4 regions of the Photobacterium ganghwense genome follow, and region 2 is predicted to be linked to each of the others. Evidence: predicted binding sites of a transcription regulator. Region 2 holds the regulator's gene; each other region holds the start of a gene.
What was found. The regulator CRP, encoded in region 2, controls carbon source genes, mostly activating them, when cyclic AMP is high. The targets are predictions, from matches to a motif close to TGTGANNNNNNTCACA.
Positions count from the first base shown of each region.

Region 1 (7,744 bases), 1.6 Mb from region 2:
CGTCATCTTCCAGTTTCCAGCGGATGTCGAAGTTAAAGCCACAACCGTCTGAGTCCACATAGCTGCCGAGGAAGTAGTCACCGGAAAAGTTATCGGTCAGCTTGAGGTACCGTGACGAATCGCTGGCGAACGTCAGAGCTTTGTCGTCACTCAGGTTACCGGTCTGGCCAACCAGCAAGGCTTCCGTAAACCGCGGCACCCGGCCATACCAGGCTTGTTTACAGGATGCGGCCTGAGTCTGGTACTCCTCCTGAGTTTTCTTCACCATTGGTGTGGTGGTGGTCTGATCCCAGCCGGAATCATTGGTCGTACAGGCGGCCAGTTGATCGGCCTGATACTCACGGGCCATGAAGTTTGTAATGACCGTTTCCTCAGGCTGACCGTTATCCGGATGGATGTACTGCTTAATCGCCATAACCCGCAGGGCATAGTCGTAGTTGGTCTTCGCCCAGTACTCAAAGGAATCCGGTGTATCGGCATTTTCCAGCACTTTCAGGTAGCTGTTATCCAGTAGTGTCCAACTGCGGTTACTGCCGCTGACAGGTTCGGTGTGGCGGTAAAACTCCCAGGTATTATCACTGCGCAGGATCTGAGCTGTGATCTCACCATCTTCGGCAATCTGTACCAGGGTTTTGTCGACCAGATCACTGACGCCCTGAGTGGTGAAGTGCTCGTCACCCCCACACTCTGTTACCGCGTTGAGGAAGAGGTCTTCATTTGCCAGTGCGGTATTTCCAAAGATACAGTTATCAAAGGCGGGCAGGTTGTCCCGGGTCGCAGCGGCAAAGATCTGATCTTTCGCATCATTATCAAAACCGGAGTAGTGGAACTGTTCGCCATCCAGCAGGGTTTCGCCGATGTTGACGAATCCGCGGTCAACCACCAGGAACAGTGCCAGGCTGTTGAAACGGTAGTTATCAGACAGTTGTTTGATGACATCGGGGACATCGAAACGGATCATCTGTTTGCCGGCAACCGTTACCGGAGACCAGACACCTTGCTCCTGAACCACCCATTCATCGACCGCAATGTTGCTCCAGTAACGGACGGTAAACAGGCCGTCATCAATTATTTCTACGACCACGTTATCGCTGAGTTTAAAGCCGTTCACGGATTCAAACTCTGGCCCGGCATTGGCCTGAGCAGTGATCAGCTCATCCAGACTGGTGAAGGCGGTATCCGGCAGCTGTGTGGAGTAAACGCGGCAGGTGTCTTTGTCGTTGGTGGTGTCACACAGCAGGTACGTTTCTTTTTCCGGCCGCCAGGTGAAATAGAAGCCTGAGGCATTTTCATCAAACGTCGCAGTATTTTTGATATAGCGGGTCATGAAATGATTTTCCCGGCTCGATAGAAAATCGTGGATCCGTTTTCCTGACAACGAATAGACATTCGCCTCCAAGGAAATTCCCGACTTATCATCTTTCGTCAGACCGGCATCGGTCAGCATCGCGGTTCTCTGAGTCGCCAGGATGACTTTCAGGTAGCTGAACAGCCCGGTCCAGCCTTGAGAGGTAAGCACCTGATGTGTGACATCTTCTGTCCCGAATGCGGTTGAGCCGCTGAGATAAGTAAAAAATTCACTCAGATTAATGTCTTCGTTACCACTTTTTTTCCAGCGGAATTCTGCCACTTCGGTCTGTGAACCGTTATACGAGGTGCGGTCCGACATCAGGACAGTACCATTGTTACTGCTGCCAGCGGCAACCTGCCAGTAACCGTCGTTCAGAATGGCTTTAATATCAGCCAGCGCAGCATCCTGCTCGGTATAAAAGCGCTCAATACGACCGTCGGTCATGGATTTGACAATAGAAAGCTGCATCAGATCTTTCAGTGTCATGCCTTCCAGGCCGATTTGGGGGAACAGGGTATCGCGAATATCCAGGGCCATGTTGTTGATGTCCTGTAGCGCAAACAGCACTTTACCCTGTGGCGCATCGGTAAACACCTCAGTAAATACCCCCCAGTTGCCGTCTTTGACGATGCGTTTGGTCAGGGCGTAGTAAGTCATCGATGTTTCCAGCGTGACCGTCAGGCGTTCGCTGGCCAATGGAGTCATATAAAGACCCTCAGGCAGTGCTTCACCCAAGGTGAATTCGGGGATCCCCGCCGGATCAATCAGCAGTACCGCGTTGACTCTGGGTTTGGTATCGCCGGTAAACGTATAAATCCCTTCACCGTTTGTCTGCCAGTCGGTCAGCTCGATGGATTCCAGCACCTTACCTTTATCGTCCAGCCAGACTGCGGCAAAATTTTGTTCTGTCAGATCTTTCACTGCGTTGGCGTAAGCCTGAGGAAGCAGTGACAGTGAATGTTGCTGAGCCAGAGTCATTTGGTCAGGCAGATCGACAGAGACTCTGAAGTCGGTCGTTACCGGTGTGGCCGGAGCCGCAACAGGATTGGGTGTCTCACCTCCACCTCCGCCACAGGCGGTCAGAAGCAGGGCGAAAGCCGTCAGGAAGCAGTATCCCAGATAGCTACGCATAATATTTCCCCACAAATGATTATGACTATTGGTTTTTTGCTGAGTATAGATAGGACAAAATTAGCCATTGTTAAGAGGGGGAAGGTGTCTCAAAGAATAAGCGGCCGTCTGAAAAGTGAGACGACCGCTTGAAGGTGATGGGGTGGTGCAGATCAGAGGCTTAGGCAATCGCCAGATATTTGTGGGTCTGAATGGACAGACGCCAGTTGCGGGCAATGCAGGTTTCAATGCACAGCTCGGTCGCACGCGGCTTCTGGCTGATTGGCTGAAGCGCAATGCTGACGTTTGTTTTCAGATTTTTGCCAGCCAGCAAATCATCGAGTTGCTCGATGTCCTTGGTTGTTCCAACCGGATGCTTAATTTCGTCAGCCCGCTCCAGTGCGCTTGGCAGCACAGGAAGCTTGGCCTTCATGTTGATTTTTGGCGACACGGTTACCCAGGTGTTGGCTGTGGCCTTCACTTCTGATGTTCCGCTGGTTTCAATCTGACAACGGAAACCGGCCTGCTCCAGTGCTTCGGTCAAAGGCACCAGATCGTACAGGCATGGCTCACCACCGGTGATAACAACATGCTTCGCGGTGTATTTCTGATCATGGAGCAGATTCACGATGCCCTGAGCATCCAGCTCAGTCCAGGTCGGAGAGTCGCCTTTTTTCGCCATGATCTCAGCAATTGAAACATGATCCTGCGGCTCTGCCGACCAGGTCTGTTTGGTATCGCACCAGGCACAACCCACCGGACAGATCTGGAGTCTGACAAAAATGGCCGGTACGCCGGTAAAGACACCTTCGCCCTGGATGGTTTCAAAGACTTCGTTAATTTTGTACACCGCAAACCTCGTGGTGAGTTGAACAAGAGTTGAACCGCGGCATTATGGCAAAAAAGCTGTGAGCTGTCTTCCAGTAGATAAATTTTGGTGGTGAATTAACCGCGACCATTTTGAGGGAAATATGAAGCGGCATACAGTTTTCACTGATTGATTTCGATTTCCCTGTGACTCTTGTCACGTCCCATGAAACTTCGGCTTCACAATTACTTCGCAAAGTAAAAAAATTCAATTGTTCATCTTTATATCTACATTTTTTCAGGAGTTAAGGCATGTATGTCGCTCAGCCTGGTCATATCGATCATATCAAGAGAAACAATGCCGGCAGCGTCTACAAGCTCATTGATCAGCTTGGCCCTATCTCACGGATTGAACTGTCAAAGCGCAGCCAGCTGGCACCGGCCAGTATCACGAAAATTACCCGTGAGCTTATTGATGCTCATCTGATAAAAGAAACCGCTATTCAGGAAGCGGCCAGCCGGGGGCGACCGGCGATTGGTCTGATGCCGGCCAATGAAGGGTGGCAGTTTATGTCTATCCGACTGGGGCGTGGCTATCTGACCATCGCACTGCATGAGTTGGGGGGCGATATCCTGATTGAAGAACGTCAGGAAGTGGATGTGCTGGAGCAGGATGAAGTCCTGAAAAAGCTGATTTCCGAAATTCATACCTTTTTTGCCAATCATGTGAATGAGCTGGATCGTATTACAGCGATCGCGGTTTCATTGCCGGGGTTGGTGAATGCGGAAGCCGGAACCGTACTGCAAATGCCGCACTACAATGTGCATAATCTGGCGTTAGGTCCCGCTATCCATGAAGCTACTGGATTGCCGGTGTTTGTTGGCAATGACACCCGCTCATGGGCGCTGGCTGAAAAACTGTTTGGGAATTCGCGCGATGTGGCGAACTCGATACTGATTTCTATCCACCATGGTGTGGGTGCCGGTATTGTGTTGGACAATGTGGTGTTATCGGGCCGTATCGGGAATGTGGGTGAGCTTGGCCACATTCAGATAAAGCCCTATGGTAAACGCTGCTTCTGCGGAAACCATGGCTGCCTGGAAACTGTGGCCAGCCTGAAAGCGGTGCTTGAGCAAGTGGAGCAGCGTCTTCGCGAAGGGCATCCGTCCACGCTTCACGGCAAAGTGCTGACAATCGAGGGTATCTGTGACGCCGCGGTTGCCGGTGACAGTCTGGCTCGCCAGGTTATCGTTGAGCTTGGTCATCACCTGGGACAGGCCATTGCAATTATGGTCAACCTGTTTAACCCCGATAAAGTTCTGATCGGCGGAGAGTTTAACCGCGCAAAAGAAGTGCTGTACCCGGCCATCATGGATTGTGTCCGAACGCAGTCACTGCCGGTTTATAATCGTGATCTGATGATTGAAGAAAGCTGCTTTTACACTCAGGCAACGATGCCCGGTGCGGCGCTGGTGAAGCAAGCCATGTATGACGGCCACCTGCTGATGAAGTTGATTGAGGGATAATGTCGCCTGTTCATTAAACCTTCGTTGCATGATTTTCCTGACAGTATGGTTTGCAAAGTGTTGGTATCTTTTACACCTGATAAACCGTACGAATATAAAACCCAGTAAAAACAGTAATATAATAACTGGCACACAATTCGCTTAGTAGTGAGTGATTCTATATCGGGGGAAACACTCATGATTAAGCAAACTCTTTTAGCATGTTCACTGTCCACACTGTTCCTGGCTGGCGCTGCCAATGCAGAACTGATTATTGATGACTTCAGCGTTGATCAAGCAAAGATTGAGGTAAACGGTGTCGGTAGCCTATCCACTTCTGTAACAGGGCCAGATAGTGTTTTGATGGGTGAAGAGCGGGATATTCTCGTTGATGTTACCTCTGTGGCCAACAACAACTTAGGGGCCAGTGCTTTTGTCGGCAGTGGTTTTCTTTCTGTGAGTGTTGACACTCTGACATCCGCGACTGTGTCTGTTCAGTATGACGGCACAGATAACTCACCAAATATCAACGCAGCGGGTTTAGGTTCCAGAAACTTTGCGTTAAACGGCAGCGGTTTCCTGTTTGAAGTGCTGTCTCAGGACCTTGATTTAGGCATCCGCATCAACACTTGGTGGGGTGGCGGTGCCTCAACAAACTCAGCGAATCTGGTGACAACATCGTCAGCTCCTGGGGTCGTTTATATCGATTTCAGTGATCCTATTTTTGGTGGCACCGATTTTACGGACATTTCTGCCCTGGAATTTATTTTCAATCCTGATGGAGAAAGTAAAGCCTACGACGTTTCATACGGCATGGTATCAGTACCAGAACCCGCTTCTATGTTCCTGTTTGGTGCGGGTTTGCTGGGCTTCGCGGGGATGAAACGCAGAAAACAGTAATTCAGACGGTTGGGGCTTTCTTGCCTGCCTGTTGTGGAGTTGTCTGAGGTCAACCCTGGCAGTCAACGACAAACCGGATGACCCGCGAGTACCACCTGATTAGCCAGACGAAAGCAGACGTCTGGCTTTTTGTTTTTTCTGCCGGTAGAGAAATGCGCTGCCGATGATCAGTACGCCCAGCACGTTAGCGAGGGCATCAAACAGCGAAAATTCGCGCCCCAGAGGTAACAGACCCTGGGTGAGCTCAAGCAGTGACCCATACAGAATCAGTGCCAGACAGGTTGCTCTGGGGTAACGGCGTAGTTGTGACGTACACAGAAACAGAAACGTCAGGCCGCCATAGGCGATCAGATGTAAAATTTTATCCAGAAAGAGAATGCCGTATTGCTGCAAATCGGCGAACTCGGGCTCATTTTGAGCGGGCACCAGCGAAATGTAGGCAATAAAGAGTGTGCTGGCTACGGCACCGAACCAGGCAAGATTGTTTCGCTGGAAGGGGGTGAATGTCATCATCTCAGGTTACTCACTCAAAGGCTTTGCTTCAGGGTAATTAAGTGCTGAATTGGAATCGCATAAGTGATTGCACTGGGGTCAGTGAGCATAGACTCTTTGCTGGTTTTGACGAAGACCTTATTGATAATGGCAATGACTTCACCGGTTTCCGGGTGATAAACCGGGCTGCCGCTGTTTCCTGGATAGGCTGTTGCATCAAACTGATAGACGTCATAAGGCTTTTTAAGTTGCCTTAGCTGCTGCACGGTCAGCTCCCGGGCATGATTGGCGGGCGTCGCAATGGGGGTAATACTGGCAACAATGCCCTGATGCGTTGCCGGGTACAGGCCCAGAATGGCACCAATCGGAAAGCCGGTGAAACTATAGCGCTCACCTTCCCGAACCAGGCGAGTAGAAAGACGTAACGCGGGTAAGGGGGAGCCAGCAATTTTCAGAATAGCCAGATCGTGCCGGGTATCCCGTTTAATGACAGTTGCGGTGCGTACCTCCGGGCTGCGGCCGGTACCGATAAAGACAACAAACTGCCGCTTACCGGTCAACAGGGAAGGGTTGACGACATGCGCATTGGTGGCAACCAATTGCGGGGCGATCACGAAGCCGGTACCAAACAACTGACCTCGGGGGCTGGCGGCTTTATCGTAAAAACCGACACCCACGATGGACGGTTTTATACGTGCAATGGTATCCGGCAGGTCGGCGAAAACTGACGCCGAGAAGCAACAGAGAAGACACAATAAGAATCGTCCTGACATGAATCCTCCATATGACGAGCCACAGCATCAGCTGTGGCTCGTGTTGGTTAGAAATCTGTTAATGGCATTGACCTTTCGGTAAGGAGAGCCCCCGGCCATGATTGCAGGCATACCCGCCAAGGTTTTTGAGGCTGCCACTGTCGGTTTTAGTGGCAGCACTGAGCGTCGGGTGTGCCTGAAACCGTTCGATTATTGCATTTGTGCCATCAGCTGATTTTTCTGCTGAACATGTTCCGGCGAGGTTGCCTCTACGGTATTCAGTATATCTTTGGCTTTCTCCGGCAGATGATTGGCAATCAGGCTCTCAGCATAGTGAAGCCCGATTTCAACACTGGCCCGTTTGCTCTGGTACGCTGCTTTCAGGGGCTCCAGTGAAGACTGAGTCTGTCCGGACTTCAGCAGGCAGTAACCATAAGTATCCTGTACTTCTGCAAACTCGCCCGCCAGCTCAAAGGCCTGGCTCGCCGGTTCACAGGCTTTGGCAAAATCGTTCTGATTCATATACAGCCAGGCCAGGTTATTGAGCGCAATAACATTTTTAGGCTCTTTCTCCAGAATGGCCCTGTAATTGGCAATGGCGGCGTCAGGTTCGGCTTTGACTTGTAGCTGCGCCAGTACCAGCACCAGAGGCTGAGCGGCTTCGCCTTGTTGGGTGATGTATTGCTTTAGTACCCTGACGGCATCATGAGTTTGTTTGTTTGCATCGTAAGCCAGAGCGAGGTCTTTGACGGTCGTGATGCTAGGGTAACGCTCGAAACGCTGCTTTTGTACATCCACGGCCTGAGCCGTTTGCCCGTTACGGGCA
Region 1 covers NZ_CP071325.1:2,170,576-2,178,319, reverse strand. The annotation lists gene FH974_RS09915 (hypothetical protein) at 1-2,482, opposite strand, end outside; gene queE (7-carboxy-7-deazaguanine synthase QueE) at 2,643-3,311, opposite strand; gene mlc (sugar metabolism global transcriptional regulator Mlc) at 3,581-4,795, shown strand; gene FH974_RS09900 (PEP-CTERM sorting domain-containing protein) at 4,973-5,674, shown strand; gene FH974_RS09895 (VanZ family protein) at 5,774-6,187, opposite strand; gene FH974_RS09890 (S1 family peptidase) at 6,202-6,939, opposite strand; gene prsT (XrtA/PEP-CTERM system TPR-repeat protein PrsT) at 7,129-7,744, opposite strand, start outside.
Region 1: a site for CRP is predicted at 3,475-3,490, ahead of mlc (sugar metabolism global transcriptional regulator Mlc). Genes of this name have one in related genera too.

Region 2 (7,744 bases):
ACTGGATCGCCTGGCGGCGCCGTTTATCGCGATCGGCTACAAACCGTGCGGCAAGTATCATTTCGAAGCGAAGAAGCTGTATGCTGAGCACTTTGAGCACCCGAACCCGCGTGCACCGAAAGTGTTCATCAGTGAGTTGATGGTTGGACAATTCAGTTCTGAACTGCAGCAAGCGGTGCGTGAGCTGGTTAACCAAGTACCGGAAGAGGCGCTGAATGATCCTGCGTTCCTGTACGGCGGCCGTTTGTGGGAGCTGGATTTTGCGACCTACGACATGCTGTCAGCAGAAAGTGAGTATGCGGGTTGGGTGGCTGCGCACGGTTACGGGGCTAACCACTTTACGGTCAGCATCAACCAGCTTGAGCAGTTTACCGAAGTGGTTGAGGTGAACCAGCTGCTGCGTCACAACGGGTTTGTCATCAATGAGTCAGGCGGTGAAGTCAAAGGCAGCCCTGAAGTGCTGCTGGAACAGTCATCGACCATGGCTGATCGGGTTGATGTCGGCTTTACGGATGGTGTTCACTCGATTCCGGGTGGCTTCTATGAGTTCGCTAAGCGTTACCCAATGCCTGACGGTGAGTTGTACTCGGGCTTTGTAGAAGCATCTGCCGACAAGATCTTCGAAAGTACGAACATGTAAAACGCCCATTTATCACAGAATGGGTCACCAAGCCTTGAGGGTCTGACCTTCAAGGCTGCTCTCTGGTCAAGAGCGATAACCGATCAGAATCCCAATGAGATGCTTTCCCTTTGCCCCGCAGCGGTTGTTGCAGGGCTTTTTTCGTTCAGGCTCTGCTGTTTCGTACCACATGTTTGTGGGATGGTGTTTAGTGCCAATTATTCGGTGCTAGGTGTTTAGTGTCAGGTGTTGAGTACTTGGCGTTTAGTGCCAGCGCATGGCAGGCATCGGTTATCAGCGTCAGTGCTGGCAATCCAGCGGTGGCAACGGCAGGGCAGCCGGACAGCCGTCCTGTAAGGCTGTTTGCTCATGGTAATGGCGGTTGCCGCTAAAGCCGGTCAACTCGACGGTGGCAGGCAACGGGGCAATGATAGCCGGGCTCAATGAGGGCTGGTGCGGGGAAAAACGCTCGATATCCATATCTGTTATCCGTGTCAGGACCTTGCATCAGTTGCATAGGCGTCTCTCCTGAATGTAGCACTTGTCCGGCCGGAGGCAAGGGGGAAAAGGGTGAGCGTGTCGGCAACTCTCGGATGTATCGCGCCGCAACGCCGGGCGATCTCTCGCGCTGTACTGGGTGTCGCGAGCATTCAAGTCCCGCCAATGTTGCTGCTAATGCCAATGTTGCTAAGTACGGTTCCTGGCAACACGGTAATGAGCGAGGGGGACGTCGTGAGAGGGACTCTGAAGCTGGGGGTGCATAAAGGGATAAGGGCTAGTTGGTATGCTGGTCGCAGATAATAAAAAAGCCGCTGAGCGCGGCTTTTTTCACTGACGTTGCAGCGGCATCTTAGCGCGTACCGTAAACCACGATGGTTTTACCGTGCGCAGAGATCAGGTTCTGCTCTTCCAGCATCTTCAGAATACGGCCAACCGTTTCACGGGAACAGCCAACAATCTGCCCGATTTCCTGACGGGTGATCTTAATCTGCATGCCATCCGGGTGAGTCATTGCATCCGGCTGTTTTGCCAGGTTCAGAAGTGTCTGAGCAATGCGGCCTGTTACGTCCAGGAATGCCAGGTCGCCGACTTTCTGGCTGGTCACTTGCAGACGGCGAGCCATCTGTGCTGACAAGCGCATCAGAATATCAGGGTTAACCTGAATCAGCTGGCGGAATTTCTTGAATGAAATTTCTGCCACTTCGCATGGGGTCTTCGCGCGAACCCAAGCGGTACGCTCCTGGCCTTCTTCGAACAGGCCAAGCTCACCGATGAAGTCACCCTGGTTTAGGTATGACAGGATCATCTCCTTGCCTTCTTCATCCTTGATTAGGACAGCAACAGAACCCTTAACGATGTAGTAGAGTGTTTCCGCTTTTTCCCCTGCATGGATCAACGTACTTTTTGATGGGTACTTGTGGATGTGGCAATGGGAAAGAAACCACTCTAGAGTTGGATCTGTTTGAGGTTTACCTGGAACCATATTACTAACTTCCTCTGCGTTTGTTGCCCAACAACGACGTCCCTATAAGTTTGAGGCTGGGCCTAACAATAATTTGTTCGCCGTTTAGGATATTCAGTCAACCGCTGGGCTGCAAGCTCACGTGAATAATTAGTTCAGAGTTTATCTTTTTTCGGCGCGTATTTCTTGATATTGATCTATCGGAAAAGGCCATTTCGTGGTCATAAGTGTGCACATGATCACACAGTTGTCAGATAGTGCCAAAACACCCTATTTTAGAGAAGGAGAAAGCCATGCAATCACGAGTGAAATGGGTCGAGAATTTGACCTTTTTGGGTCAGTCAAATTCCGGTCACAGCGTGGTGATGGACGGAAACGGCGGAGAAAAAGCGCCAAGTCCGATGGAAATGGTTTTAATGGCTGCGGGTGGCTGCAGTTCGGTAGATGTGGTTGACGGCCTGAAATCTGCCGGGCAGAAAATCACGGCCTGCGAAGCGCAAATTACCTCAGTACGCCGTGATCAGGCCCCGCGTCTGTTTACTTCTGCCAACATTCATTTTGTGGTCGCCGGCCACGATCTGGATGAAGCGGTGGTCGCCAAAACCGTGGCCGATTCACTGGAAAAATACTGCTCGGTTTGCCTGATGCTGGGGGAAGGGGTAGAAATGACGCACTCTTATGAAGTGATCGCTCAGGATTAATCGGCTATCGTCAGTTAACTGACGAGAACGCCTGATATGTTAAATTGCCGCCCGCCCGGTGCAATGCACTGGGCGGGCGGTGTCTTGTCGGTACCGGGTGCGGCGCTGAGGCCGGTTCGTTCACGCTGCTCGCTAAGCCAAACTCAATAACACCTCGTCGCGATTAGCTGATCTTGCCGGTATCAATTAACTGCTGGATCAGTGGACGCATAATCAGCTCCATCGCAAAACTCATCTTACCGCCCGGCACCACCAGGGTGTTGTGGCGTGACATGAAAGAGCCCTGAATCATCGCCAGCAGGTAAGGAAAATCGACTTTCTTGATACCGCGGAAGCGGATCACTACAAAGCTCTCATCCAGGCTCGGGATCGCCTTGGCACTGAGCGGGTTCGAGGTGTCGACCGTCGGGACGCGCTGGAAGTTGATATGGGTGCGGGAGAACTGCGGCGTGATGTAGTTCAGGTAATCATCCATTGAGCGGACAATTGAATCCATCACGGCTTCCCGTGAATGGCCGCGATCGCGGGTGTCGCGCACGATCTTCTGGATCCATTCCAGGTTGACAATAGGCACCATGCCGATCAGCAGATCCACATGTTGGGCAACATTGGTGTCGCCATCCACAACCCCGCCGTGCAGTCCTTCATAGAACAGCACATCGGTGTTTTCCGGTAAATCCTGCCACGGGGTGAATGTCCCCGGCATTTGGTTGTAAGGCACCGCCTCATCGAAGGTGTGCAGATAGCGGCGGAATTTCCCGCTACTATCCTCGCCGTACTGGCGGAAAAAAGATTCCAGCAGGGGGAAATCATTCGCCTGCGGGCCGAAGTAGCTGATGTGGCGGCCCTGCTCTTTGGCTTTACGGATTTCCACATCCATCTCCGGTCGGGTGAAGCGGTGAAAACTGTCACCTTCCAGCCAGGCGGCGTTGATGTTCATCATATTGAACATCTTACGAAATGCTTCCGAGGTGGTGGAGGTACCCGCCCCTGAGGACCCTGTTACTGCAATAATGGGATGTTTTGCAGACATGACAAACCCTGTCGTTAACATTAACGGAAAGAGTTATTAACAGGGTGGCGCGGTCAGGTCAAGCCGGATTGTGAAAAATGCCGACCAGAAAACGGAACGCGTAGAGGCAGTTAGCCCAGGTGACGGCGCAATTTAATATCCACGGTTTCGTGCAGTTCGGAGTAGACAATCACGGCCTCACCCCGTTCCAGTTGCTGGCGAACCCGGCTGACTTTCTCATCCATGCTGAGCTCACGCTCACCGTAATCGGTCCCTTCACGCAGGACAAAATGCTCAATCAGGTTGTTGAGGGTTTCGGGATCAATCTCTTGCCAGGGAATAATCATAGGAAATACTCGGTAGTTGCGAAATCTGGCGAAATTATAGGGGGAATTTCGCCAGTTGTAGAGCGCTGGTGCTAGTCGTGGTCGGCGTCTGCTGGCAGGAAAGGGCTGAACCATTCCGGCACGGTGGTTTCCAGCCAGAAATCCGGTCGCCGCCAGCTGCCGGTCACAAACCCGACATGGCCGCCGTACGGGCAGAGATCGTACACGATGTGCGCCGGTAACGGCTGCGCCGGGATCACGGCCTCGGTCATGAAAGGATCATCTTTGGCGTGGATGATCCGCAGTGGCGTGGTGATGTCGGTCAGTTTGGTCAGGCCGCTGCAGCGCTGATAGTAGTCCTCGGCATCCGCGAAGCCGTGCAAGGGGGCGGTCACCATATCATCAAACTGGCGCAGGGTACGGATCTGCTCAGCCTGATCCGGTGACAGCGGCATCGCGCCGGGCAACACGGCCAGTTTTTGGCTCAGGGTCCGCTTCATCGAGCCCAGCAGGTATTGTTGATACACCCGGGAAAAACCCTGTTCGATCCGGGCGGAACAGGCCGCCAGATCGAGCGGTGGCGAGATGGCCTGAGCTGCCAGTAAGTCGGATGAGGTGCCGGTTTCGGCCAGATAGTTAACCAGCATGTTACCGCCCAGCGAAACCCCGACAGCAAAAAACGGCTGGCTTGGCAATTTTTCCCGCAGCCAGCGCAGGAAAAAACGGGCATCGCTGGTTTCCCCGGAGTGGTAGCTGCGGGGATGGCGGTTTATTTCCCCGCTGCAGCCGCGAAAGTGCATCATCACGCCCAGCCAGCCCTGATTGTGGGCGGCGTGCAGCAGGCCATTGGCATACGGGCTGCGAAAGCTGCCCTCCAGGCCATGAAACAGCACCATGACCGGTTGCTCAACCCGGCAGGTATCCGGTGCTGCGGTCCAGGCCAGGTCGAGAAAATCGCCGTCCGGCGTTTCTATCCGCTGCGTGACGGGGGTAAACAGAGGCTTGCGCCGCAGAAAGCGGGGCAGCAGGGTTTGCAGATGGGGGTTACGCAGCCCATTGGCCGGTTCAAACGGAGTCATGGGAAATCCTTCTAGACCTTTTGGGTAAGTGTACGCGCTCCTGACGCGAAAGATCATCTGCCCTCAGGCGCTGCTCCCCGCAGCTGGTTGAGCAGGGTATCCGGTAAGCCGAGCTTGCGGGCGTAGTTGGCCAGATTAGGCGGCTGAGGATTGAGCTGATTGGCTGCGGGGTGAGGGGCAGGGCAAGACCTTGCCAGCGCCGCCAGCAGATCGCGGTGCTGGCGTTTTTCCAGTGCCAGCTCAAAGTCGAGTAGCTTGCGGTAGGCGGTGGGCGCCAGCCCGGGTTTCAGCTCCCGGCGCAGTTGACGAAAATGGCTGAGCAGGGCGTCGGTATCAGTCAGGGCGGCCAACAAGGCCGGCAGAGCGTCTGCCGGCAGCGCCTGTGCCTGAGTGTCCAGCCAGTGCAGCAGCAAGGCCAGGTTCACATTGCCCTGATAGCTGTCCTGTAAGCACAGGCATGCCTGTTCCACACCGGGGCGGGCATAATGCGTCAGAGCAAATTCCCAGAAAGCCTGGGTTTGGTCTGTCAGCGTATCAGGGGCAGGGTTTGGCATCACGGTTGTCCGGTTTAACTGATTAACGGGCCTGAAATTCCGCTTCCATGACTTCCAGCTGCTCATGCAGTTCCATCCAGGCCATTTCCACGTCTTCCAGCTCGTTTTTGGCGCTGGCTTGCAGTTGCATTTGTTCGTTCAGCCGGGCTTTGTTGTCCGCTTCATAGATACTGCTGTCAGAGAGCTGGGCCTCGGCATTCGCCAGTTTCTCGCCCAGCGTCTCCATCTGTTTGTCCAGCTTCTCAATTTGCTTGCGCAGTGGGGCTGTCAGCTTACGAAACTCCGCTTCCAGGCGTTTTTGTTCTTTCCGGGAGGCGGCGCTGTTGTCTTTCGATGCATCCGGCTTAATGGCCTGTTGTTCGCGGCGCTCGGTACGCTGCAGCTCTGTCAGCCATTTGTGGTAGTCGTTCAGATCGCCATTGAACGGCTCAACCTTGCGGTCATGCACCAGATACAAATCGTCAGTGGTCGCGCGCAGCAGGTAGCGGTCGTGGCTGACGATGACCATGGCCCCTTCGTACGATTGCAGGGCCAGAGTCAGGGCCTGACGCATGTCGAGATCCAGGTGGTTGGTCGGTTCATCGAGCAGCAATAGGTTTGGTCGCTGCCAGACAATCAGAGCCAGTACCAGACGGGCCTTCTCACCGCCCGAGAACGGGCCGACGGGCTCCAGGGCCTTATCACCGATAAAACCGAAGCTGCCGAGGTAGTCCCGTAGTTGCTGCTCAGTGGCCTCTGGTGCCAAACGTACCATGTGCTGAACTGGGGTGTCGTCCATGTACAGGGTTTCCAGCTGATGCTGGGCGAAGTAGCCTATCTTTACCCCTTGCGAGTAGGTCAGCTCACCCGCTTTGGCCGGCAGCTCACCGGCCAGCATTTTAATCAGGGTCGATTTACCGGCACCGTTGCGCCCCAGCAGACCAATTCGGCTGCCCGGGACCAGATTGAGGCGGATGTGTTCGAGAATCAGTTTGTCGGCATACCCGGCTGATACCTGTTCCATCATCAGGATTGGGTTCGGCAGGGCGCTCGGCTCGCGAAACTCGAAGCTGAACGGGTTATCAAACTGGGCCGGCAGCACTTTTTCCATCCGCTCCAGCGCCTTGATCCGGCTCTGTGCCTGACGGGCCTTGCTGGCTTTATAGCGGAAACGGTCGATGTAGGACTGCATGTGGGCAATCTGTTTCTGCTGTTTCTGGAATGTGGCTTGTTGTTGCAGCAGTTTGTCTGCCCGCTGTGTTTCAAACGATGAGTAGTTACCGGTGTAGCTGTTCAGCCCCTGGTTCTCAATGTGAACAATGCGGTTCACGATTGGATCAAGAAAATCCCGGTCGTGGGAGATCAGCAGCAGCGTGCCGCGATAACCTTGCAGCCATTTTTCCAGCCACAGAACCGCATCAAGATCCAAGTGGTTGGTCGGTTCATCGAGCAGCAGCAGATCGGAGCGACACAGCAGCGCCTGCGCCAGGTTAAGTCGCATCCGCCAGCCACCGGAGAACTGGGTCAGGTTCCAGTCCATCTGGTCCTGGGAAAAACCCAGCCCGTCCAGCAGCTCCGAGGCGCGGGCCCGGATGCTGTAGCCGCCGATGGCATCCAGCTTGCCGTGCAGTTCGGCGACCCGGGTACCATTATTGGCTTGTTCGGCTGCCAGCAGGTCTGCTTCCAGTTGGCGGTATTCCCGGTCACCGTCGATCACGTATTCCAGGGCACTGCGCTCCAGTGCCGGGGTTTCCTGGGCAACCCAGGCCAGCTCCCAGCCTGCCGGGTACTGGCAGTTGCCGGCATCCACGCTCAGTTCATGCTTCAGCAGCGCAAACAGGGTCGACTTGCCGCAGCCGTTCTTGCCGACCAGGCCGACTTTGTCACCCGGGTGAATCGTGGCGGTGGCTTTATCGAGCAGGATTTTGCCGCCGCGCAGCAGTTGAATATCGGAAAACGTGATCATTGATTGTGCCGGGGAGGTCCCCGCTCCGAGAAACTTGATACCTGTA
Region 2 covers NZ_CP071325.1:243,742-251,485, forward strand. The annotation lists gene FH974_RS01145 (DUF1338 domain-containing protein) at 1-640, shown strand, start outside; gene FH974_RS01150 (hypothetical protein) at 920-1,099, opposite strand; gene crp (cAMP-activated global transcriptional regulator CRP) at 1,470-2,102, opposite strand; gene FH974_RS01160 (OsmC family protein) at 2,375-2,782, shown strand; gene FH974_RS01165 (phosphoribulokinase) at 2,946-3,815, opposite strand; gene FH974_RS01170 (YheU family protein) at 3,926-4,141, opposite strand; gene FH974_RS01175 (hydrolase) at 4,213-5,199, opposite strand; gene FH974_RS01180 (TIGR02444 family protein) at 5,253-5,753, opposite strand; gene FH974_RS01185 (ABC transporter ATP-binding protein) at 5,776-7,698, opposite strand.

Region 3 (7,744 bases), 260 kb from region 2:
GCTTTCGCGTCTTTACCAATCAGGGCTTCAGCGATTGGGCCGTTAACTGCTTCAACAGCTTTCAGTACACCTTTACCCAGGAAACGAGACTTATCACCGTCGCGCAGCTCAAGAGCTTCACGAGAACCAGTTGATGCACCAGATGGTGCAGCCGCCATACCTACGAAACCGCCTTCCAGGTGAACTTCCGCTTCAACAGTAGGGTTACCACGTGAATCGATAATTTCACGACCTAGAACTTTAACGATCTTAGACATTGTGTTTCCTCTTGCTTTATCTTCAATTTAAAAGCTAAAAAAATAGCTGTAGCTCTTACCGCTACAGCTATCCGTAATCCTTACTTGTTTAGCTCACCGCGCTGGTTTTCGCCAGCGGCTTTTACGAAGCCGGCAAACAGCGGGTGACCGTCGCGAGGGGTTGAAGTGAACTCAGGGTGGAACTGAGCAGCCACAAACCAAGGATGGTTAGGGTTCTCGATAATTTCCACCAGCTTCTTGTCCGCCGACAGGCCAGAAATTTTCAGACCCGCTTTTTCCAACTGCGGGATGTAGTGATTGTTCACTTCATAACGGTGACGGTGACGCTCGTGAATCGTCGCGTTACCGTACAGCTCGCGCGCTTTCGTGCCATCAATCAGGTGACACAGCTGTGAGCCCAGACGCATTGTACCGCCCAGATCAGACTTCTCTGTACGCTCTTCAACTTTACCTTCGTTATCAACCCACTCAGTGATCAGGCCAACAACAGGGTTCGCTGATTCAGGGTTGAACTCAGTTGAGTGCGCGCCTTCCAGACCAGCGACGTTACGAGCGAACTCGATCAGAGCAACCTGCATGCCCAGACAGATACCCAGGTAAGGGATCTTGTTCTCGCGAGCATACTTAGCAGTCATGATCTTGCCTTCGATACCACGGTTACCGAAGCCACCCGGAACCAGGATTGCATCCAGGCCTTCCAGTACTTCAGTACCTTTTGATTCTACGTCTTGAGAATCAATGTATTTGATTTTCACTGACAGACGGTTTTTCAGGCCGGCGTGCTTCAACGCTTCGTTCACTGACTTGTACGCGTCTGGCAGTTCGATGTACTTGCCCACCATACCGATGGTCACTTCAGCGGTCGGATTGGCTTCTTCGTAGATAACCTGTTCCCACTCAGACAGATCGGCTTCTGGTGCTGTAATGCCAAAACGCTGACATACCAGATCATCCAGACCCTGAGCTTTAATCAGTTGTGGGATCTTGTAGATTGAATCTACGTCTTTCATTGAGATAACCGCTTTCTCCGGCACGTTACAGAACAGCGCAATCTTGGCACGTTCGTTGGCTGGGATCATACGGTCAGAACGGCAAATCAGCACATCTGGCTGAATACCGATAGACAGCAGTTCTTTTACAGAATGCTGAGTTGGTTTCGTTTTCACTTCGCCTGCTGCTGCCAGGTATGGCACCAGTGTCAGGTGAGTGAACATGGCGCGCTCACGGCCCAGTTCAACCGCCAACTGGCGGATTGCTTCCATGAACGGCAGTGATTCGATATCACCAACAGTACCGCCAACTTCAACGATTGCGATGTCGTGGCCTTCCGCACCTGCGATCACGCGCTCTTTGATGGCATTGGTAATGTGAGGGATAACCTGAATAGTGGCGCCCAGGTAGTCACCACGACGCTCTTTACGCAGTACGTCGGCATACACGCGACCTGCTGTAAAGTTGTTGCGTTTCGTCATCTTGGTACGAATGAAACGCTCGTAGTGACCCAAGTCTAGGTCAGTCTCTGCACCGTCTTCCGTTACGAATACTTCACCGTGTTGAGTTGGGCTCATTGTGCCTGGGTCAACATTGATGTAAGGGTCAAGCTTCATCATGGTCACTTTCAGACCACGAGCTTCTAGAATAGCCGCAAGAGAGGCTGCAGCAATACCTTTACCTAGTGAGGATACGACCCCGCCCGTAACAAAAATGTAATTCGTTGTCATGTTTTACCTGGAAGATTGGTATAGAGGATATAAAAAGTATCTGGACGGGAAATTAGTATACCAGACACACTTTATCGCCACAACGTGAAAACTATCACAGCAGGATTGGTTTTTTTTTGTTTCAAATCAATTCTGCCTGTCAGGGGCGTTAATAATAACAATGTTGATCAGATAACGCCCTGATTCCCCGTATGGCAAGCCCTGTTTGCACTTACCATGTGCCCTTTTTCTCCCGCACTTTTACCTCATCCCAGATGCGATCCAGCTGCTCCAGGCTGCAGTCGTCAAGTTGCTTTCCTTGTTCTAGCACAGTTTGTTCAACTTGGCGAAACCGGCGCTCGAATTTCTGGTTAGCCCGGGCCAGCGCCTGCTCCGGTTTGACCTTAAGGTGGCGACTTAAATTGGCCACCGCGAACAGCAGATCCCCCATTTCTTCTTCAATGCGATCCTGATCCCGCGTGGCCTGAACGGCTTCTTCCATCACTTCTTCAATCTCTTCACGCACTTTGTCGACCACCGGCCCGAGTGTCTCCCAGTCAAAGCCATGACTGGCACAGCGCTTCTGGATTTTCTCTGCCCGGCTCAGCGCTGGCAGCGCCAGGGGAATATTTGCCAGCACACTGTGATCCTCACCTTTGGCAGCACGCTCTTTGGCTTTTTCCGCTTCCCAGTTAGCATGAATGGCCGACTCATCGGCAAACTCGGTTTGGCTGAACACATGAGGGTGACGGCGGATCAGTTTATCGTTAATGCCGGCCACAACCTGGTCAAAATCAAACAGCCCCTGCTCTTTGCCCAACTGGCTGTAAAACACCACCTGAAACAGCAAATCGCCCAGCTCCTCTCGCACGTCATCCCAGTTTCGCTGGGCAATGGCGTCCGCCACTTCGTACGCTTCTTCCAGTGTGTGCGGCACGATGGTGGCAAAAGTCTGTTTCAGATCCCACGGGCATCCCTGCTGCGGGTCGCGCAAGGTGGCCATAATGTCAATCAGTTGCTCGATCGGAGCAGGTTTCGCGTTACTCATGGTAGCTGGAGTCTCGGTTGAATGGTTCAGTGGAACGGTTAAAAACAAAAGCGGGCCGCCGTGGCTTCCCGCTTTTGATTGCTGAGTGTTAGTGCAGACGTCTGGCTTCAGCCACATCCTTCACCTGTTCGATGCGTTTAAGCACCCGGCCCAGGACATCGATATTGGTCAGTTCCAAATCAAAGTCGAGGATCGACAGCTGTTTCTTGAAGTCGACCCGACTCTTCATGCCGGCCACCTTGACCTTTTCGTTAGAGAAGGTGTTGGTCAGCTCTTTCAGCAAACCGCTGCGCTCAGAAGCCACAACCCGGACGGTAATGTTATAACTGCCGACAAAACCGCCACCCCAGACCGCATCAATGATACGCTCTGGCGCCACATGGCGCAGCTCTTCCAGCTGTTCACAGTCGCTGCGGTGCACCGAAATGCCACGTCCCTGAGTCACAAAGCCCTGGATGTCATCGCCCGGAATCGGCTGACAGCAGCGGGCAAGGTGGGTCATCAGGTTATCCACCCCCTCCACCACCACCGCATCACGGCGCGGTTTCTTGCTGGTTTTGTTGCCGGCTTCCACCAGCTTCTCCAGCAACTGCTGATCTTCTTCTTCAGCCGTCGGCTTGTTGACCAGCGCATTGATGTGGTTGATCACCTGATTAATACGCAGATCACCACTGCCGACCCCGGCATACAGTTCGTCCGGCGAATTCACGTTGAAGCGCTTCAGGGCATAGGCTTCGGCATCTTTCAGGGTCGCGCCGATTTTCACCAGCTCGGTTTCCAGAATTTCCCGTCCGGCGGCAATGTTCTTATCGCGATCCTGCTTACGGAACCAGGCATGTACCTTGGCCCGCGCCCGACTGGAATTAACAAAGCCCAGGTTCGGGTTCAGCCAGTCCCGCGAGGGGTTCGGCTCTTTCTGAGTAATGATTTCGACCTGATCGCCCATCTGCAGGTGGTAGGTGAACGGTACGATACGCCCTTCCACCTTGGCCCCGATACAGCGATGGCCCACTTCCGAGTGAATATGGTATGCGAAATCCAGCGGGGTAGCGTTCAGCGGCAGATCCACCACATCCCCTTTCGGGGTGAAGGCGTAAACGCGGTCATCAAAAACCTGGCTGCGCAGCTCTTCCAGCATTTCGCCGGAATCGGACATTTCTTCCTGCCACGCCAGCAGTTTACGCAACCAGTTGATTTTCTCATCATAGGCAGAACGCGCACCGCCGGATGAAGAGCCGCTCTCTTTGTACTTCCAGTGCGCCGCAACCCCCAGCTCCGACTCTTCGTGCATCTGCTTGGTACGGATCTGGATTTCAATGGTTTTGCCTTCCGGGCCGATCACCACGGTATGGATAGACTGGTAACCGTTCGGCTTCGGGTTGGCGACATAGTCATCAAACTCTTTCGGCAGATGACGGTATTTGGTATGCACAATACCCAGCGCGGCGTAACAATCCTGGATTTCATCCGCGACAATCCGCACCGCACGGACGTCAAACAGCTCATCAAAGGCCAGGTTTTTCTTTTGCATCTTCCGCCAAATGCTGTAGATGTGCTTTGGGCGCCCCTGCACTTCAGCCTTGATGTGCGACGCCTTCATCGACTCACGCAGATCCGTCACGAAATGCTCAATATAGTGCTCGCGGTCAATGCGGCGCTCCGACAGCTGCTTGGCGATTTGCTTGTAAGTATTCGGGTGCTGGTAGCGGAAGGCGTAATCTTCGATCTCCCACTTGAGCTGACCGATACCCAGCCGGTTAGCCAGCGGGGCGTAAATATTGGCGCACTCTTTCGCCGCAGCACGGCGAACCTCTTCCGGCTCATCTTTCACTTCGCGCAAGTGGCAGATTCGCTCAGCCAGCTTGATGACCACGCAACGGAAGTCATCCACCATCGACAGCAGCATCCGGCGGATATTATCAACCTGTACCGACTGCTCCGCGCCATCCTTAGTCGCGTTGAGCTGACCGATCGCCGCCATCTGACGGACCCCGGTCACCATCTGTAAAATCGTGCTGCTGTAATCTTCCTTCAACTTGTCCAGAGGATAGACACGCGCCTCCACCAGCGGGAAGAGCAATGCCGCTGTCAGGGTATCCTTGTCCATGCTGAGGGTCACCAGGATCTCCACCATCTCACGGCCACGCCATAACAGCAGTGGCGCTGACTCGATGTTAGCGGTCAGATCGGTACAACGCTGATAAGTCTGCTTGATCCGCTCCGCCACACCGGCGTCCTGCTTGAGGCTTTCGACCCAAGATGAAAGCTCAAATGTATCATTTTCCTTTAAGTGCGCACCGCGAACTGCGACCATTTTTCTATCCTGTGTTTTACGTGAATGGCGGCTACCGCTTGGTAAACAGCGCCATTGATTCTAAATGCCCGGTATGCGGAAACATGTCCATCATACCGAGTTTTTCCAACTGATAACCTTGCTCCAGCAAGACCTGACTGTCTCGGGCCAACGTCGCCGGATTACAAGAAACGTACACCACCTTTTCCGGGTGCAGATTAACGACATGCTGCATCACACCGGCTGCACCGGCACGCGCAGGGTCGAGCAGAATTTTATTGAATTGTTCTTGCGCCCAACTCTTTGTAGTCACGTCATCTTCCAGATTGGCCTGGTAGAATGCAGCATTGTCGCACTGATTACGCGCCGCGTTCTCCCCTGCCCTTTCCACCATTTCATCGACACCTTCAACCCCGACGACCGCCCGGGCCCGCTTGGCCAGCGGCAGACTGAAGTTCCCCAGCCCGCAAAACAGGTCAAGCACCCGGTCACCCGGCTGAAGATCCAGCCAGTCAATCGCCTGTGCCACCATCTGCTGGTTCACATCCCGGTTTACCTGAATAAAGTCTTTCGGTGAGAAAAAGAGCTGCTGGCCGTCCAGTTCATAATACGGAACCGGGCCAGAAATGCTATCTACAGCATCGGACGTTGGTGCCAGGTATAACATTAGCTGGTGCTGGTCAGCAAACTGACGGAGTGCCGTCATGTCTGTGTCAGAAAATGGCTGCAGGTGACGAATCAACACAACCCGGCCGTTGTCGGCCTCCACCAGTTCCACATGGCCAAGATGCCTGCGCCCTTTAAGCGACGTCAGCAGTTCGCGCAGCGCCGGTAACAGCGCGTTGAGAGATTCAGCCAGAACCGGACAATGCGCCACATCGACAATGTCTTTGCTCTGTTTTTTACGGAACCCGATTTGCAGGCCGTTACCCGCCGGCATCACGCTAAACCGGGCACAACGGCGGTAGTGCCACGGCTGGCTGACAATCGGCGCAACCTGTTCAATGCTACCCGCCTTAGCAAATTTGCCCATCAGTTCACCCAGCGCCTGCTGTTTGGCCGCGATTTGCCCCTCATGGGACAGGTGCTGCAGATTACAGCCACCGCACTGCGCATACAGCGGACAGGCCGGTTTCACCCGAGACGCACTGTCATTCAGCCGACGCATCACTTTGCCGCGGGCAAACTGTTTTTTGTCCTCGGTTAACTGAATAACCACCTTTTCTCCCGGCAGGGCTTCGGGAACAAACACCGGCTTGCGATCGAGGTGGCCGATACCCGCCCCCAGGTGATCCAGACGGCTGATAGTGATTTCTTTGTGTTTGGTATCAGTTAATTTTCGTTTCTGAGGCTTGAAAAAGCGTGCCATTGTTTCGGACTCACGGATCAGATTCGCCAAACTGAGTGATATTTCCGACAGTTTGGAATTCGTTGATTGTCGAACAGCCTTGGTTTCATTAAGCTAACGACCATAGTTGGGCGACAATTCTCCCACAGAATCGCATTCTTGTAATTAAGAGAACCATGACCAAATATGGACTTCGTGCCAGGGTATTCACCCTGACATTAGCACCGACGCTGATTATTGGCCTGCTTTTGAGTGCCTTTTTTACCATGAGCCGCTATCGCGATCTGGAGCATCAGCTGATCTCAACCGGTGCCAGCATCATCGAACCCCTGGCGATCTCCACGGAATACGGCATGGCCGATCACAACCGGGAGGCAGTTCGTCGCCTGATCAGCTACGCCCACCGCAAGCATTCCCAGATTGTGCGCAGCATTGCGGTCTTCACCAACAATAACGAGCTGTTTGTCACCTCAAACTTTCACCGCAATTTCGAAGCCTTGATGTACCCGGACGACCAGCCGTTCCCGATGCTGCTTGAAACCCAGCTCAATGAGAACAACCTGATTCTGCGGGCACCGATCCTGCGCGAGGGCCAGTTTAACAACTCCTCCTTGCCGGGCTATCAGGCAGAAACGCTGGGCTATATCGCGCTGGAGCTGGATCTCAGCGCCCTGCGTCTGCAGCAATACCAGGAAATTTTCACCGCGCTGATGGTGCTGCTGTTCGGCCTGACTCTCTCGTCGCTGTTTGCCTACCGCCTGATGAAAGACGTGACCCGGCCTATCTCCCACATGGTGAGCGTGGTCGACCGGATCCGCCGCGGTCACCTTGATGTCCGGATTGAAGGCCAGTTACTGGGCGAACTCGACACCCTGAAAAACGGGATCAATGCGATGGCCATATCGCTGTCGGAATACCACATTGAAATGCAGCAGAGTATTGACCAGGCGACCTCGGATTTACGGGAAACCCTGGAGCAGCTGGAAATCCAGAACGTCGAACTAGATATTGCCAAGAAACGTGCCCAGGAGGCCGCCCGGGTTAAATCGGAATTCCTTGCTAACATGTCCCACGAGCTACGTACCCCGCTGAACGGGG
Region 3 covers NZ_CP071325.1:508,539-516,282, reverse strand. The annotation lists gene eno (phosphopyruvate hydratase) at 1-257, opposite strand, end outside; gene FH974_RS02550 (CTP synthase) at 338-1,978, opposite strand; gene mazG (nucleoside triphosphate pyrophosphohydrolase) at 2,190-3,005, opposite strand; gene relA (GTP diphosphokinase) at 3,094-5,319, opposite strand; gene rlmD (23S rRNA (uracil(1939)-C(5))-methyltransferase RlmD) at 5,351-6,667, opposite strand; gene barA (two-component sensor histidine kinase BarA) at 6,823-7,744, shown strand, end outside.
Region 3: a site for CRP is predicted at 2,062-2,077, ahead of FH974_RS02550 (CTP synthase). Genes of this name have one in related genera too.

Region 4 (7,744 bases), 1.5 Mb from region 2:
GCCCGTCACTTCCCGATGACACTGGATTATAAAGAACAGCAGCAATGGAAACATTACTGTCAGGACTTCTTTGAAGCCAAGCTGCCTGGTTACATGCAGAACCTGGAAGCTGTGGCGATGGAACACCAAACCAGTGAACGGGATATGAAGATTCTGAAAGCAGTGTATGACTATGTAGAGTCACTGGTGTAAAGAATCAGATAGTTCGCTGTTTTTATGGTTCACCGGCAGCACTAAGTAACCAACAGAAAATGCTATAAAAACTACTAGCCTCTTCCTGCAAGTGCAGCAAGAGGCTTTTTTCTAAGACAATATCCTTAGAAGTGAAATTGCGCATCCCCCCTTCACCGCTCACACTTAAATCAGACCGGTGTAATCAACACCTTATTTCCGTTGTCTATTGGCCCTGCTGCTGGGCGTATTTACCGCAAAACCAGGTTGACCTGAGATCACCTGTCAGGTTGTGCGGATTCATTAGGACACTGTCATTCATGGATTCGAAGTTTGAATTGAAGTAATTGATATGGCAACCAGAACTCTGACACGCTGTTACCGTTTTCCTGACGTCGACTTCGAGCCTGACCTGCGTTTGCTGGTGTGGAAAGACAAGTCAGAAACGTCGCTGACTCAGCATGAATCCCGCCTGCTGGAAGTGCTGTGCTATTGTGCGGGGGAAGTGATCAGCGCTGAACCTTTGTATGAAAAAGCCTTCTCTCAAATCGACCCCTACGAAGATGCCAGCGGGCAACATTATGACATCAATGCTATTTTTCATTCACTGACGGATAAGCTCAATAGAGACGGCAAACTGGCAATTCCAATTGAAGTTTTGCCCCATTATGGATTCCGTGTGCCTCTACCGGACAAAACATGCCGGACGGTACATCAGAACCAGTTGAAGCCTAGCCTTCCGGCCCCGGAAGAAGATGTCCCGCCTCCTTACGAAGAAACCCCGACCGAAAAAATCGTGAAATACAGCGTCTGGCACAAAATCTCTGTGGCAATACTGACGCTGGCCGGGGTCGCCATGATCGTGGCCTCCACATTCTGATTTTGCAATCTAACTTCCATGGTCCGAGCAGGTCATTTTAGTGTGGTCTGCGTCACATTTATTTTGTATGATGAATGTGTGGATTCCTGATAGTGAATGGCTCATGGCGTATCTCCGTTCTTTCTTTGTCATCTTTATTTGCCTGATGTTGGGCAAAGGTATTCAGGCCCTGACTGGTCTGGCAATTCCCGGCAGTATCATCGGGATGTTAATCCTGTTTACTGCCTTGTCGATGGGTTTACTCCCCGCTCATTGGGCGATGAAAGGCTGCCACGTACTCATCAAGAACATGGCACTGCTTTTTGTACCTGTCGGTGTCGGACTGATGAATTATCTGGACCTGCTGACAGATAACACGCTAACTATTTTGCTCAGTACCCTAGGCAGCAGCCTGGTGGTATTTATGGTGATTGGCATTGCTACACACTATAAGGAAAAACAATGATCTGGCTTCTGACTACCGTTGTAGTGTTTTACACCGCACGGCTTATCTCCAAACGTCTACAGCACCCGATTGTTAACCCTTTACTGATTTGTCTGCTGGTGATTATTCCGCTTCTGATGTGGTTGCACGTACCGTATGAAACCTACTTTGAGCAGAACAAATGGATTAACGCCCTGCTGGAACCCGCAGTGGTCGCTCTGGCCTTTCCATTGTACGAGCAACTAAGCCAGATTCGCGCCAAATGGAAAGTCATTTTTTCCGTGTGTCTGGTTGGCAGCGTGTTATCCATGCTGACTGGGGCGGGTATTGCTTTCATGATGGGTGCCGACGCCCAGCTGACGGCATCGATTCTACCAAAATCCGTAACGACCCCCATCGCAATGGCGGTCGCCGATCAGATTGGCGGCGTGCCTGCTATCGCTGCAGTCATGGTCATTATCGCGGGCTTGTTTGGTGCTGTTCTGGGTTATCCGCTGTTTTCCCTTTTCGGCGTGAAAGCACCTATCGCCAAAGGACTGACCATGGGCACCGTGTCTCACGCGCTGGGCACGGCAAAGGCGGCAGAAGAAAATTATCAGGAAGGCGCATTCAGCTCGCTGGCACTGGTTATTTGCGGCGTCATGACATCAATTCTGGCGCCATTATTGTTCCCACTGCTCACAGCGGTGTTTCAATAGTGCTAATGTTTCTTAGCATATTTCTTTTTAGCGTTTTCTTAAGTGCACAGGCTCAATTGATTCACTAGGATCAGCCAAACTAAGAAACAGGTAAAATGAGTGGGTAATCGAATACAATCTCTAACTCACTGATAAATATTGCACTTTGAAAATTAACTTGTGTGAACTCACTCTCAATAATGAAAACAATGAAACAAACAAAACAATAACGTGATCAATATCACACAACAAAGTAAGGACACAGCCTACAATATTTCTCCATACACAAGACGGAGTGATAACTCATGCACACTAAAGTAATGGATGCTTTAGGCGCTTTACCCGCTGATTTAGCATCGGCCATCAAACCGATCGTGGAAGCGGATCATTTTGATGCAACTCTAAGCCCTGAGGTGTTTGCTCAGTTGCTGTCACAAACTCAGATGACAGACACTGAATTACGTGTTGCATTACTTCCGCTTGCCGCCGCTTATTCAATTACCCCCATTTCGCATTTCAATGTAGGCGCAATTGTGCGCGGTTTGTCCGGCACTTTGTACTTCGGCGCCAACATGGAATTTGTTGGTACCAGCCTGTCGCAAACGGTTCATGCTGAACAATCTGCTATCAGCCACGCCTGGGTAAAAGGTGAAACTGGCCTGCAGGACATTACCATCAACTACAGCCCTTGCGGTCACTGTCGCCAGTTCATGAACGAGCTGACGTCAGCGAAAGATCTGATTGTGCAACTGCCTGAGCGCGAGGCAAAAAATCTGCAGGAATATTTACCTGAATCGTTCGGCCCTGCCGACCTGAACATCACCGATGCCCTGCTGGCAACCGTTGATCACGGCATGCACACAGAAGCAACCGAAACACTGGTTCAGGCGGCCTGTCAGGCGGCAAACCGTGCCCACGCGCCATACACCAACAATTTCAGCGGTGTTGCGCTAAAAGCCAAAGACGGAAACGTTTTTGTGGGCATGTACGCAGAAAACGCAGCTTTTAACCCGAGTCTGCCTCCGCTGCAAGTCGCTATGATCAATATGAACATGGCTGGCTACCCGCTGGCTGATATAGAGGAAGTCGCTTTGGTTGAGAAATCGGACAGTACGATCAGCCACCTAGCTGATACCCAGACCACTCTGGAAGCGCTGAATCCCGACATTCCTCTGACTTACGTCGCGGTGTAATCCATCGTAAATACGTAAAAGTCATGCTTAAAATCAGAAAAACCGCCGTAATGGCGGTTTTTTTATACTTTTGTGTCAGCAACCAAAGAAAGCGGTTTCTTATCCTTCCTCTCGCGGGTATGATTTTTCAAGTTTTTCATTACCCTATCAATTTGAATGTCACACCAACATAATCCTATTCAGGGTGCCAGCTGGATGCTGATCGCCGGACTGGCTTTTGCCCTGGTTAACAGCCTGGCACAGTATGTCAGTATCAATTTCGGCATCCCTTCAACCACTGTCGCACTCATTCAGTACGCCATTGCTCTGGTCGCGATATTCCCTTGGCTTCGGACGCTCGGGCTTCGTCGTGCACTACGCACTCAGCATTTTGGCATGCACTGCCTGCGGGTTTTCCTCGCGGTAATAGGTATCCAGCTCTGGCTATGGGCGCTTGCCTATCCGGTTCCAATTTGGCAAGGCATTGCATTACTGATGACTTCACCGTTGTTTGCCACGATTGGTTCTGGGATCTTTCTGAAAGAAAAAGTCGGCACGGCGCGCTGGGTAGCTACCCTGACAGGTTTTCTGGGGGCGATGCTGATTCTTGAACCTTGGGCCGACGGCTTTAACTGGGCCAGCCTGTTACCGGTCGGTGCCGCGTTCTTCTGGGCCAGTTACTCCCTGATGGTGAAGAAGATGTCAGCGTATGATCCACCGGCCACTATGGTGGTGTATCTGCTGATTCTGATCACTCCCTTCAATATTTTTCTGGCTGTACCTGATTTCACAATGCCCGATACTGGTTTCAGCTGGTTGTTGCTGTTCGGAGCGGGTCTGATGACAGCACTGGCACAATGGGCTATCGCTAAAGCCTATGCGGTGGCAGATGCGTCGTTTGTGCAACCTTTTGACCATGCCAAATTGCCGTTGAATGTACTGGCAGGCTGGCTGGTCTTTGGCTGGGTGCCACCAGGACGCTTGTGGCTGGGCGCAGCCATTATAATTGCCTCGGTGGCGTTCATTACTCAGTGGGAGAATAAGAAAGCGGCGGGTCAACAGGCTGCAAAAGCATAACGCTGTCTGTCGGTCGCAGTTTGATTGCATCGCGCGCTGTCTCACTTTTCTTCCCCACCGTCTGCGGGTGTCAGTAAGGGTTTTAGAATCTATGGTTTCAGAAGCTGTAGTTTCATAGCCTAAGCTGACTCCCACAGACGACAGGGATTGTCTTAATCCCACGACAAGTCTCACTCTCTCACCGTCTAGACTCAGACCTAATGTCGTTTGCTGAACATTCTCTGTGAATCAAACCACTCTTGATCAGCAAACACAACGTAACACCCAACCCTTCTTTCCTCTGCCCGTATCTGCGAGGTCATTATGAAACGGTTCCGCACGCTGACTATCGCTTGTTTGTCCTGCTTCAGTTTGCTTTTGGCCGCCTCCGCCTTATCCGAAACCTTTATCACAATTGGTACCGGGGGCGTAACCGGCGTGTACTACCCGACAGGAGGCGCTATTTGTCGGCTGGTGAACAAAGACAGACCGGTACATGGCATTCGCTGCTCCGTCGAATCCACCGGTGGTTCAATCTATAACATCAACAGCATTCGTGCCGGTGAGCTGGATTTAGGTATCGCGCAATCTGACTGGCAGTATCACGCGTACAACGGTACCAGCATTTTTGCCGAGAAAGGCCCGTTCAAAGCGCTGAGATCTGTCTTCGCCCTTCACCCCGAACCCTTTACCGTGGTTGCCAGAGCAGATTCAGGGATTAAAACGTTTGCTGATTTGAAAGGAAAACGGGTCAATATCGGCAATCCCGGTTCAGGACAGCGTGGCACGATGGAAGTGTTAATGAAGGCCATGGGTTGGTCGCAGTCCGATTTCAGCCTGGTCGCTGAGTTAAAAGCGTCGGAACAGTCAAAGGCCCTTTGCGATAACAAAATCGATGCCATGGTGTATACCGTGGGGCACCCAAGCGGTGCCATTAAAGAAGCCACGACGGCCTGTCAGAGTGTGATTGTGGATGTTTCAGGGCCGGTGATCGACAAGCTGATAGCAGAGAATAATTTTTATCGGGTAGCCACCATTCCCGGCGGTATGTATCAGGGAAATCCAAAAGACGTGCATACGTTTGGTGTCGGGGCGACACTGATCTCTTCAGCATCAGTGGATAAGAACATCGTTTATCAGGTCGTGAAATCTGTTTTTTCAGACTTCGAGACGTTCAAGAAGCTTCATCCCGCGTTTACCCTGCTGAAGAAAGAAGAGATGATCAAAGACGGACTGACCGCTCCCCTCCATGACGGCGCGAAACAGTATTACATTGAAGCCGGGTTAATGAAGGAATAGCGACACAACTCGCTGTTTACGGTAAATCGGACTGCGCAGAAAAGCAGGATGTCAGTAGTCTGAAACCGATAAGCTGCATACCGGTAAACAGAATCCCGGTAAACAGAATACCGAAAACACAAGAAACAAGGGAATAGACATTCCACAGCACCCTCATTCTCTCCGAAACCGGAAAGAATGAGGATGGAACTCATGCGAAAGACTCTATAGAACCGGCTCGATTATACCTCAGAGTCAGTCGCATGAATCACGGATAACAGCTATCAAAAACGGTAACGAATACCCAGCGCGCCTTCAAGATCCGCATCAAAATCTTCAACCATGTACAGTGTCGGGCCCAGTTCACCGTAAATCTCGAAACGCTCGACCGGCACTTCAAAACCAACACCGGCACGTACGCCCAGTTTATTGTGTTTGTCGTCCACATACTGCCCGCCTACGAAGGTGTAGAAATTGTTCATAGACGGATCATTGGCCAGAGAACCCAGATTAAAGGTTTTATCTACCGCCACACCAAAGTCATCCACCCCCAGCGAGAAACGCAGATCGTGATGCTTGTACTGGACACCCGACATCGGGCTACCGAAGAAGGCACCAATAGACTGAGCCGCATGAGCCGACAGCGGCAGCGCCGCTAACAAACTTAAACCTAGAATTGCTTTTTTCATGATCCACTACTTTTTATTGCTGAATTTATGCTGGGTAATCTAGCCGCAAAAATGTCCTAATTCGAGGCCAGACCGGCAGGAATGACAGAACTTTTACAATTCTGCACACCGTTTTGCAGCTGCACTTTTCAGCATACGAACAGACAAATGCTCCTCGCCTGTAGCGTGTATCAACCATGTAGATGAAATACTCTCCGCTATTCCTGTCAAGCCATTTGACTGCATCACAACAAAATACAGCCGCCGCACCTTGCCATACTTTTATCGCCTAATCTGTTTTACCATTTCTTTATAAATCAAGGGGGGATAAACAACAAAGCAGGTATAACACACGCAAACGTTTGCGTATTTCATATAATCCGGTATCATGCCGACTATTCACTGACACTCGGTAAGGATTTTCGATGATTGGTTCAGCTACCCGTTTAAACGCAACCCGTGTTCTTCTGCTTGGCTCTGGTGAGCTGGGGAAAGAAGTGGCGATTGAATGTCAGCGCCTCGGCCTTGAGGTTATCGCGGTTGACCGCTATGCAGATGCCCCGGCCATGCAAGTGGCTCACCGCAGCCATGTGATTGACATGCTTGATGGTGCCGCCCTAAAAGCGGTTATTGAGCAGGAAAAACCGCATTACGTGGTACCGGAAATCGAAGCCATTGCAACAGATATGCTGGTTGAACTGGAAGCGCAGGGACTGAACGTTGTTCCTACGGCCAACGCGACCAAACTGACCATGAACCGTGAAGGTATCCGCCGTCTGGCTGCCGAAGAGTTGGCTCTGCCAACCTCGCCGTACGCGTTCTGTGATCAGTTTGAAGAGTTCACTGCAGCCATTGAGCAAATAGGCATGCCTTGTGTGGTCAAGCCGATCATGAGCTCGTCAGGCAAAGGTCAGAGCGTGGTGAAAACCGCGGCAGACATCGAGAAAGCCTGGCGCTATGCGCAAGAAGGCGGACGAGCAGGCGCTGGTCGGGTGATTGTCGAAGGCTTTGTCGATTTCGATTATGAAATCACCTTGCTGACAGTCCGTGCTGCAGATGGCGTGCATTTCTGTGCCCCTATCGGCCATCGTCAGGAAGACGGGGATTACCGCGAATCATGGCAGCCACAGCAAATGTCTGAAGCGGCGTTGCAAGCCGCTCAGGCAGCAGCAGAAAAAGTGGTGAACGCGCTGGGTGGATACGGTCTGTTTGGCGTTGAACTCTTCGTAAAAGGTGACAAAGTGCTGTTCAGCGAAGTATCGCCCCGCCCTCACGATACCGGGATGGTCACACTGATTTCCCAGGAGCTGTCAGAGTTTGCTCTGCATGTTCGTGCTTTCCTGGGACTGCCTATTCATTCGATTACACAATATGGCCCGAGTGCGTCAGCTGTGATTCTGGCTGAAGGCATCTCTGAG
Region 4 covers NZ_CP071325.1:1,761,164-1,768,907, forward strand. The annotation lists gene sbcB (exodeoxyribonuclease I) at 1-192, shown strand, start outside; gene FH974_RS08145 (hypothetical protein) at 524-1,051, shown strand; gene FH974_RS08150 (CidA/LrgA family protein) at 1,155-1,496, shown strand; gene FH974_RS08155 (CidB/LrgB family autolysis modulator) at 1,493-2,173, shown strand; gene cdd (cytidine deaminase) at 2,458-3,345, shown strand; gene FH974_RS08165 (DMT family transporter) at 3,502-4,401, shown strand; gene FH974_RS08170 (TAXI family TRAP transporter solute-binding subunit) at 4,705-5,679, shown strand; gene FH974_RS08175 (hypothetical protein) at 5,943-6,347, opposite strand; gene purT (formate-dependent phosphoribosylglycinamide formyltransferase) at 6,752-7,744, shown strand, end outside.
Region 4: a site for CRP is predicted at 2,383-2,398, ahead of cdd (cytidine deaminase). Genes of this name have one in related genera too.